Regions from separate parts of the Curtobacterium sp. LFS079 genome, predicted to be linked through region 2. Evidence: predicted binding sites of a transcription regulator. Region 2 holds the regulator's gene; the other holds the start of a gene.
What was found. The regulator LexA, encoded in region 2, represses DNA repair genes until DNA is damaged. The targets are predictions, from matches to a motif close to TCGAACANNTGTTCGA.

Region 1 (4,808 bases), on a different contig from region 2:
GCGGCGCGGGCCGCACTGGCGGCCGAAGCCGGCAGGTAAGGGTACGGACCGACGCCCCGGTGCGGACCCATCCCGTGGACACTGGCAGTGCTGAGGTAGATGAGGCGCGGATTGCCGGACTCCCGGCATTGTTCGATGACATTCCGGGTGCCGGCCTCGTTGACCTCGCGGGCGATGTCGGGATCGGAGCCGACGTAGGAGACAGCGTGGACCACGGTGCCCGCGCCTTTCAGGTCCCGCAGGATGGGCAGGAGGGCTCCGGGAACCGTGATGTCCGGCACGGCGATGTCCGCCACGGTGCTGGTAGCGTGGTGTCCCTGTGGCCCGGCGGGGCCATCGGGATTCCGGCCACCCGGATTCCGGGAAAGCGCGGCCACCCGGGCTTTCCCGGCCAACGACCCTACGACCCGGCGGCCGATGAACCCCGAGGAGCCCAGCACCACGACTCCGGGGAGTCCGTCAACGTCAGTTGTCATGCTCCACGGACCCCGGCTATCGATGGAATCATGAACTCAAGTATCCCGGATGGGGAACCGGAGAGGTCCTGGAGCTGACTATGCAACAACGAGCCAAAGCCACCCGAACGGCCGTCATCGAAGGAGCCGCTTCCATCTTCGAGGAAGTCGGATACGGGAATGCGAGCCTGAGCGATGTCACCAAGCGCGCCAACGTCACCAAAGGGGCGCTCTATTTTCATTTCAAGTCCAAGGAAGACCTCGCCTTGGCAGTCATCGCCGAACAACACAACATCGTGCGGATTGCCGGTGAGAAGATTGCGGCAGCCGGGCTTCCCGCTTTGGAAACAATGATCACGATGTGCAGGACCTTCGGGCAGCAGCTGCTCGACGAGCCGGTGGTGCGTGCAGGCATCCGCCTGACCTTCGAAGCCTCGGCATTCAACGGCGACGTGAAGGGGCCCTACCGGGACTGGATGGCCACGATGGAGTTCCTGACCCAGCAGGCCCAGCGCGAAGGGGATATCCGCGAGGACCTCGACGCAAGCGACTTCGCCCACTACCTGGTCGCCTCATTCACGGGAAGCCAGATGGTTTCCAATGTAATGACGGGCCGGCAGGATGTCCTGAAGCGGATCGATGACATGTGGGACTTCATGATGCCCGCCATCGTTCCGCGGCAGCACGGAGACCGGCAGAGCTGAGTTCCGGCCCCGGGTCCCCTGCCTCAGTTCCGGACAGCCGCCTGCATGACCATCAGGACGTCGTCGCCGTTGAGCACCTTGACTTGGAGTGAATCCTGGCCGCCCGGGCCCGGTTCCGCGGGTGCCCCGCCCTCCCCGGGGCCGGGCAGGGTGACGGCAAGCTCCACCGGATCGGCGAGCTCGGCGATTTTCACGAACTCTGCTTCAAAGCGCGAAAAGTCGGCGTCCGGGCGGCCGGTGGCAGCGCGTACGGCCTGCCTGGCGGCTTCGATCAGCAGCATTCCCGGCACATGGTCCAGCGGGTGGTCGAAGAAGATCGGATGGCTCGTGTCCACGCGCAGCGGCCAGACGGAGGGCCGGACCTCCTCCCCCAGCATGACGTTCCTGGGCGTGGAGTGGCCCACCACCGCGGCATCAAGCAGTGCACCTTCGGAGCTCGGCTGCTCAACCACGGCGGAACGGCGGAAACGTTCGTAACCGGCAGGGGTGACGATCCTGGCCCCGGCGCTGCCCCGGCCGATGGTTTCGCCCTCCACCGTGAACGTCGCATCCACGCTGAGCGACGCGGGCTTGCCGCCGCTGAGCTTTACGTCCCGGAGCTCCAGGTCCACCGAGAGCTGCGTCGGGACCGAAGGATCCAGCATCACGTCTTCCATGGATACGCCGAGCCTGGGCATCAGGAATTTATGGTCCATGGGGACGCCGCTGCGGTGGGCCAGCAGGATCACTGACTGCCGCAGCGTCTCCGCCATCAGCGCCGAATCCGGCAGCCCGTCACGGGATCCGTAAAAGACATGCCAGCGCGGCCATTGGGCCCCTGCCGCAAAACGCTCCGGTCCCGTTTGGACGAAGTCCGTGAGGAAAACTTCCGAAAGGGAAAGCTTGTGGACCAAGCCACGCTGCACGGAGGATTCGAACAGCGCTTCAGCCTGCCCCGGGCCGTTGCCCGCATTCTGCTCATCCAATTCGATGTGCCCCATATTCTCGACCCGTAAATGTCCAAATTTTATCGGTTCACCCGGTTTTTCAAACACACGGGCCCCACCTGTCCCAACACCATGCCAAGGCGAGGACGGGAACGGAACCCCTGCCCTTCCGTCAGCCCCGCGCCGATTGACGTATTCGAACATATATTCGAATATTGAAGTATGCCAGCAGCACTGCCCGATCTTCCTCCCGACCCCCTGCGCACTTCGCCGGGCGAGGACCTGCAGGCCAGGATCCACCTCATGCAGGGCAGGCGCGCACGGGAACATTCCCTGCCGGTGCTTCCGGCGCTTAAGGGAGTCCTGCCAGGAGGCCTCCGGCCCGGAGCCGTGTACTCACTGCAGGGTTCCATGTCCTTGGCCATGGCCCTGCTGGCCGGCCCGTCGCTGCAGGGTGCCTGGTGCGGAGTAATGGGACTGCCGGACTTCGGGATCGAAGCGGCGTCGGGGCTCGGCATCGCACTGGAACGGCTGGTCCTGGTTCCCGATCCCGGCGAGCGCTGGATGCAGGTGCTCGCCGCCCTGGCTGATGTCCTCCCCGTTGTCCTTGCCTGCGCCCCGGCCCGGGCAGCCCCGGCAGAAGCCGCCCGCCTGGGGGCACGGCTCCGCGAGCGCGGCTCCGTTCTCCTCGTGGCAGGGCACTGGCCGCAAAGCGAAGCAATCCTGCGGGTCAGCAGCCACGAATGGGAGGGCCTGGGCCAGGGGCACGGACACCTTGCCCGCCAGGAGCTCCGGCTCGAGGTGGCCCTTCGGGGCGCTTCCCGGACCGCCGTCGTGGACCTTACCGGAGGAGTCCCGGAAGAACCCTCCGCATACCGGATCGGGGCCTGAGCACATGCCTGGCGGAACGGTTTCACGGGTGATGGTGGCCTGGTTCCCGGACTGGCCGCTTGTTGCGGCCCGCCTGGCGGATGAGCTTCCGGCCGATGTTCCGGCGGCAGTCATTTCCCAGGGCAAGGTGGCGGCGTGTTCGGCAGAGGCCCACGGGGAGGGCGTGGTCCGGGGCCTGCGGCTCCGGGAAGCCCAGACCCGATGCACTTCGCTGGCGGTATGCCCGGCCGACCCGTTGCGGGATGCCCGGGAATTCGAGCCTGTCCTTGCCTCCCTGGAAGAGCGGAGCCCGGGGGTGCAGGTGCTGCGTCCGGGCTTGTGCGCCGTCCGGGTCCGGGGTGCCGCCCGGTATTACGGCAGCGAGGAATCAGCAGCCGGGGCCGTGCTTGACGCAGCCGATTCCCTGGGCGTTGAGGCCCGGGTGGGGGTTGCGGATTCCGTCTTTGCCGCCGTGCAGGCTGCCCGGAGCACCACCGAAAGCCTCGCGCTCCTGGTGCTGCCGCCGCAAACGTCGCAGGATTTCCTGGCCCCGTTCCCCGTGGAAGCACTGGAACAACCGAAGCTGGCCTCCTTGTTGAAACGGCTGGGCATCCACACTCTCGGCGATTTCACCCGGCTCCCCCTTTCCGATGTCCGCGCCCGCTTCGGCGAGGCCGGAGCCCTGGCCCATGCCATGGCGGGCGGCGAAGATCCCAGATCGGTGGTGCCCCGGGTTCCGCCGCGGAAGCTGGACCGGCAGGTGGATTTCGAACCCGGGCTGGACCGCATCGACCAGATCGCGTTCCAGTTGCGGGCACCTGCCGGAGAGTTCATTGCGGGGCTGCGGGAAGCAGGACTGGTGTGCACGGAACTCAGGGTCATCCTCCTGGACGACTCCGGCACGCGCACGGAGCGCCTATGGGGCCATCCCCGCCATTTCACGGCGAACGACGTCGTCGACCGCGTGCGCTGGCAGCTTCAGCCCCGTTCCGCGGACCCGTCCGGCAGCCAGAACGCGGGCGGCATCACCTCGGCGATCATCCGGGTGGAACTGGTCCCCGGCCGGATCGACTCCATTACCGGCCACGGGCAGGACCTGTTCGGGGAAGGTGCCGAGGAAAAGATCCACCACGGACTGAGCCGGCTCCAGAGCATGCTCGGGCAGGAGGCCGTGCTGGTTCCTGCCGTCTCCGGCGGCCGGGTTCTCCATGAACGGCGGTTGCTCACCCCCTGGGGCGACCCCGTTCCGCGGGAAGCTGCCATCCAGGCGGCCCGGCCCTGGCCCGGGAGCATTCCGGATCCCCAGCCTGCCACGGTCTTCGCCTCCCCTGTGCCGGTCCTTCTGCTGGATGCGTCCGGGGAGACAGTCCGCATTGACCAGCGCGGCACCTTGGTTTCCCCGCCGGCCTGGTTCTGCCCGGAAGCCGGCACCGAAAGCGGAGTGGAGCGCCGGCCGGTGGCCGAATGGACCGGCCCCTGGCCGCTGCGGCAGCGCTGGTGGGACGAGGGCCGCCGTCGTCATGCTGAACGTTTCCAAATCGTCGACGGCGACGGCGACGCCTGGCTCCTGCTCCTGACCGGAGACCGCTGGTGGGCCGAAGCCCGCTACGACTAAGGGGCTCCGTTCCCCCTGGCCCCAGCAATACCAAGCAAGAAAGACCGAACATGGGCTGGCACAATTCACCGCTCACCTGGGCACAGTTCGAGGGCACCCTCTCCGGCAGGCTCCCCGCCGGGGAACACGGGCGCAAGGGCGACGGCGGGGACAGTCCCGCCTGGTCCCGGAAACGCGGCCCCTACCATCCGCTGCCCGCCCAGGCGCGTCCCCTGGTGCAGGGATCGGTTCCCTACGC
Region 2 (4,808 bases):
GGCTTGGCGCTGAGCGTCACCTGGGCGCCTGCCCGCTCCAGGGCGCGCACGGCGGACCGGACGTTCCCGGAACCGTAATCCAGGACCGTGACGGTCGGCTTGCCCTCAGGCGAAGCGATGCGGCCGGCGGCGTCGGGGTTGACGACGGCGCCGTCCTTGAGAATCTGCTTGCTCACAGGGCTCCCTTGGTGGACGGGATGCCCTCCACGCGGGGATCGGATTCCACGGCGGCGCGAAGGGCGCGGGCAAAGGCCTTGAACTGGGCTTCGACAATGTGGTGCGGGTCGCGGCCAGCCAGCACGTTCATGTGCAGGCAGATACCGGCGTGCAGGGTGATGGCTTCGAACACGTGGCGGGTCAGCGAACCGGTGAAGTGCCCGCCGATCAGGTGGTACTCCTGGCCCGCAGGCTCGCCGCTGTGCACCAGGTAGGGGCGCCCGGAGACATCCACGACGGCGTGCGCCAGGGCTTCGTCGAGGGGCACGGTGGCTTCGCCGAAGCGGCGGATTCCCGCCTTGTTCCCGAGAGCGGTCCGCAGGACTTCGCCGAAGGTGATGGCGACGTCCTCCACTGTGTGGTGGGCGTCGATGTGGGTGTCGCCGGTGGCCTTCACCGTCATGTCGATGAGCGAATGCTTGCAGAGCGCGGTCAGCATGTGGTCGTAGAACGGCACGGAGGTGCTGATGTCCGAGACGCCGGTGCCGTCGAGGTTGATTTCGACGAAGACCGAGGACTCGCTGGTGCTGCGTTCCATGCGTGCGGTCCGGGCGGCTGCCGTGGTGGCGCCGTTTTCGCTCATTGAATTGTCCTTAGAAGGGGGTGTGGGTCTGCTTCAAGTCTAGGCCCGGGCCGGGGCCCGGCCGTCAAGCAGGGCCTCGAGGGCTTCGAGGAACGCCGTCGTTTCGGCTTCGGTGCCGGCGGTCACGCGCAGGTGTCCGGGGATGCCGACGTCGCGGATCAGCACACCGGCGTCGAGCAGTCCCTGCCACACGGCGTGCGGATTCTCGAGACCGCCGAAGAAGACGTAGTTCGAATCGGAAGCCGCCGGCTTCAGGCCGAGGCGGATCAGACCGTCGACGATGCGGTCGCGCTGGACCTTGATGTCCTCGACGTCGGCCATGAGTGCCTCACGGTGCCGGAGGGCCGCCAGGGCGGTGGCCTGGGTGACAGCCGAGAGGTGGTACGGCAGGCGCACCAGGCGGATGGCATCAGCGACCTCGGGAGCGGCCGCCAGGTAGCCCACCCGGGCGCCGGCGAGGGCGAAGGCCTTGCTCATGGTGCGCGAGACGATCAGGCGTTCCCTGCCGGGCAGCAAGGTCAACGCACTGGGCGTGTCATCGTGGGCGAACTCGTGGTAGGCCTCGTCGACAATGACGATCGCCTGGCTTGCCTCTCCGGCCTCGTAGACGGCTTCGACGACGTCGAGACCCAGGCCCGTGCCGGTGGGGTTGTTCGGGGAGCACAGGAACACGATGTTCGGCTGCAGTTCCCGGACCTGTGCGGCGGCCGACTCGGCGTCCAGCCCGTAATCGTCGGCGCGGACGCCGGTGATGTAGGCAGTGTCGGTTCCGCTGGCGAGCAGGGGGTACATCGAGTACGTGGGAGGGAAGCCCAGGGCGGTGCGTCCGGGGCCGCCGAAGGCCTGGAGGATCTGCTGGAGGACCTCGTTGGAACCGTTGGCTGCCCAGATGTTCTCGGGGGTGAGGCCGTGGCCGAGGTACTCCGCAAGCGCTTCGCGAAGCTCCGTGAATTCGCGGTCCGGGTATCGGTTCAGGCCCATGGCGGCCTTGGCGACGGCCTCCGTGATGGCGGCCTGGACATCCGAGGGAACACCATGGGTGTTTTCGTTGACGTTGAGCAGGATCGGAACATCCAGCTGCGGGGCACCGTAGGGGCTCAGTCCGCGGAGGTTGCTCCGGAGGGGAAGTCGGTCAAGTCGCTCTAGCTGCTCACTCACCATGACAGTTTAAGGTGCAAGCACCAGTGCCCTGAAACTGTGACAGGGGCAGCCCGCCGCCCGGCACGGGGCGGACTCAGGCGGCAGGGACAAACAGCTGCTGACCAGGAACGATCCGGCCGCCTTCCAGGTTGTTCAGCTGGATGATTTCCACGATGACGTCGCGCGGATCGCGTTCCGGCGCGGCGGCTCCTGCGATGCCCCACAGCGACTGGCCGGCTTGGACGGTGACCGTGACCGTCGGGGTCGCGCGCAGCACGGTTCCGTCGTCGGCAGCCTTGGCCGGCGAGTTCAGGAAGCCGACGAAGGTCAGCAACGCTGCGAGCAGCAGCATTGCCGGGATTCCGAAGAAGACGATGCGGCCACGGCGTGTCAAGCGGAGGCGGCCGGGGACAGCCTTGGGAAATTCGCGGGTGATGGTGATGCCGGACATGAGCTGAGCCCTCCTGATGAAAAGCCTGCACCCGGACCCACCCGGCACATGGCTGCCAATTCTCTCTTCCATCAGCACCCGAATCCCCCGGTGTTCGAATCCGATATTCGAATCGAAGGACCGCCGGACTGCTGACTTAGAACACATATTCGAACCTTGCTACGACATTTTTAGCACTTATCAACGAATGGTGTCGAGACTCGCTAGAACAAATGTTTGATAAAGCCCTGTGCCTGCCCTACGTTTGAGGGAAGGAACAGGCACAGGAGAAGTGCATCAGGAGGGTCTGACATTTTAGGACCCGGTCCGGCCATCGGCCGGGGAAGAACGGAAGGACGCGGCACATGGCAGCACGAGCCAACGGCAACGGGGCCTCCCCTCGGGGCCAGCAGTTGCCCAAGGCAGCCAAGGGCCTGACCGTCCGCCAGAAGAAGATCCTGGAAACCATCCAGCGTTCCGTGAACGACAACGGCTACCCGCCCTCCATGCGCGAGATCGGCGACACCGTGGGCCTTGCCAGCCTCTCCAGCGTCACGCACCAGCTTTCCCAGTTGGAAAAGCTTGGCTATCTGCGGCGCGACCCGAAACGGCCGCGTGCAATGGAAGTGCTCATGCCACTCACCCTCGACGGCGGGGCAGGGATTCCGGGCGTGGAGGCTCCGGCCTCGCTGCGAAGCACGGGCGGGCTCGCAGTCACCGAACTGGCCAGCGCCAGCGATACCGCCATGGTTCCGCTGGTGGGCCGCATCGCTGCCGGTGGTCCCATCCTGGCGGACCAGACCGTGGAAGACGTGCTCCCGCTGCCCCGCCAGCTGGTCGGCCACGGCGAACTCTTCATGCTCAAGGTGGCCGGTGATTCCATGATCGACGCCGCAATCTGCGACGGCGACTGGGTGGTGGTGCGCCGCCAGAACGACGCCGTCAACGGTGACATCGTTGCGGCCCTGCTCGACGACGAAGCCACGGTCAAGACTTTCCGCCAGCGGGACGGCCACACGTGGCTGCTGCCCCAGAACACCCAGTACGAACCGATCCTCGGCGACCACGCCACGATCATGGGCAAGGTCGTTTCGGTCCTGCGTTCCCTCTAGCCGGCAGGGCCGGGGCCTCCCGCCGCCCGACGCGGGGCCTCTTAGCCGGCGCTCAGCCGTTCGAGTGCCCCGCGGACCACGGAGCTGTCTGTCGTCGCCCAGAAGGGCGGAAGCGCAGCCCGCAGGAACCCGCCATAGCGTTCGGTCGACAGCCTGGAGTCCAGCACGGCCACCACTCCCTTGTCACCCGTCGTACGGATCAGCCGGCCGGCGCCCTGGGCGAGGCGGATCGCAGCATGGGTGGCCGAGACCGCCATGAAGCCGTTGCCTCCGGACTGCGCCACGGCACGCGAGCGGGCAGTCATCAGGGGGTCGTCCGGCCGCGGGAACGGAATCCTGTCGATCACCACAAGCCGGCAGGAACCACCGGGGACGTCCACGCCCTGCCAGAGCGACATCGTTCCGAAAAGGCAGGTGTCCTTTTCGTCGGCGAACTGCTTCACGAGGGCGGCCATGGTGGACTCCCCCTGGCAGAGGATCGAGAGGTCCAGCCTGGAGCGCATCTGTTCGGCCGCTTCTTCGGCTGCGCGGCGGGAGGAGAACAGGCACAGCGCGCCGCCATTGGAGGCGCGGAGCAGCCGTTCGAGCTCGTCGAGCGCTTCGGGTGAGGTTCCACGGCCGGGTTTCGGCAGGTGCGCCGCCACGTACAGCATTCCCTGTTTCGGATAGTCGAAAGGCGAGCCGACGTCCACCCCGGTCCAGCTTGGCGCGCCGTCCCCCATCAGGCCGAGGCCACCCGCAGCTGGTTCGAATGCCGCGCCGATGGCGAGGGTCGCAGAGGTCAGCACCACGGTGTGATCCGCAAACAGGCCTTCGCGCAGGCGTCCGGCAACGCTCAGCGGGGCGATGTTGATCAAGGCCGGGGCGCCCTCGTCCGGCGCCGAATACCCCTGTTGCGGATCGAAGGTGCTGGCGCGCGAAAGCCAGACCACCTCGCGGTTTTCGCGGGCGGCGAGCAGGCGTTCGCACAGCTCCAGGATCAGCAGGAGGCGTGAGCGCGCAAGCTGCCGGCCGCCGTCGACCGCGTTGGAAGAATCGCCCTTCGAGTCCGAGAGCGCCGCCCGGCAGGCTTCCCGGAGCTGGTCGATGCAATCGAGCTGTTCGTCGTTGAGTCCGTTCGGCAGCAGCCCAGAGGGGGCGCCGGCCAGCGCCACTTCCAGCCGGTCCGCTGCCGAGTTGAGCGCATCCACCGTGATCGCGGTGTGCTTGCGCGCACTGGAAGCCGCTGCATGGACCATGGTCACCGAAAGCTGTCCGGACACCGCCCCGGTGACACGGTCCTGGAGTTCGTGGGCTTCATCCACCACCACGACGTCGTATTCCGGCA

Region 1: the regulator LexA is predicted to act here: its motif matches at 2,282-2,297, upstream of imuA' (DnaE2-dependent mutagenesis accessory factor ImuA').

What each region holds. Positions count from the first base shown of each region.
Region 1 covers NZ_JBFPFO010000008.1:24,304-29,111, reverse strand. Annotated here, with positions in the region: gene ACNQPB_RS13815 (NAD-dependent epimerase/dehydratase family protein) at 1-476, opposite strand, end outside; gene ACNQPB_RS13810 (ScbR family autoregulator-binding transcription factor) at 557-1,159, shown strand; gene ACNQPB_RS13805 (ScbA/BarX family gamma-butyrolactone biosynthesis protein) at 1,183-2,124, opposite strand; gene imuA' (DnaE2-dependent mutagenesis accessory factor ImuA') at 2,308-2,976, shown strand; gene ACNQPB_RS13795 (DNA polymerase Y family protein) at 2,981-4,570, shown strand; gene ACNQPB_RS13790 (error-prone DNA polymerase) at 4,621-4,808, shown strand, end outside.
Region 2 covers NZ_JBFPFO010000016.1:27,514-32,321, reverse strand. Annotated here, with positions in the region: gene hisH (imidazole glycerol phosphate synthase subunit HisH) at 1-176, opposite strand, end outside; gene hisB (imidazoleglycerol-phosphate dehydratase HisB) at 173-799, opposite strand; gene ACNQPB_RS18590 (histidinol-phosphate transaminase) at 839-1,957, opposite strand; gene ACNQPB_RS18585 (LysM peptidoglycan-binding domain-containing protein) at 2,034-2,390, opposite strand; gene lexA (transcriptional repressor LexA) at 2,735-3,481, shown strand; gene ACNQPB_RS18575 (ATP-dependent DNA helicase) at 3,523-4,808, opposite strand, start outside.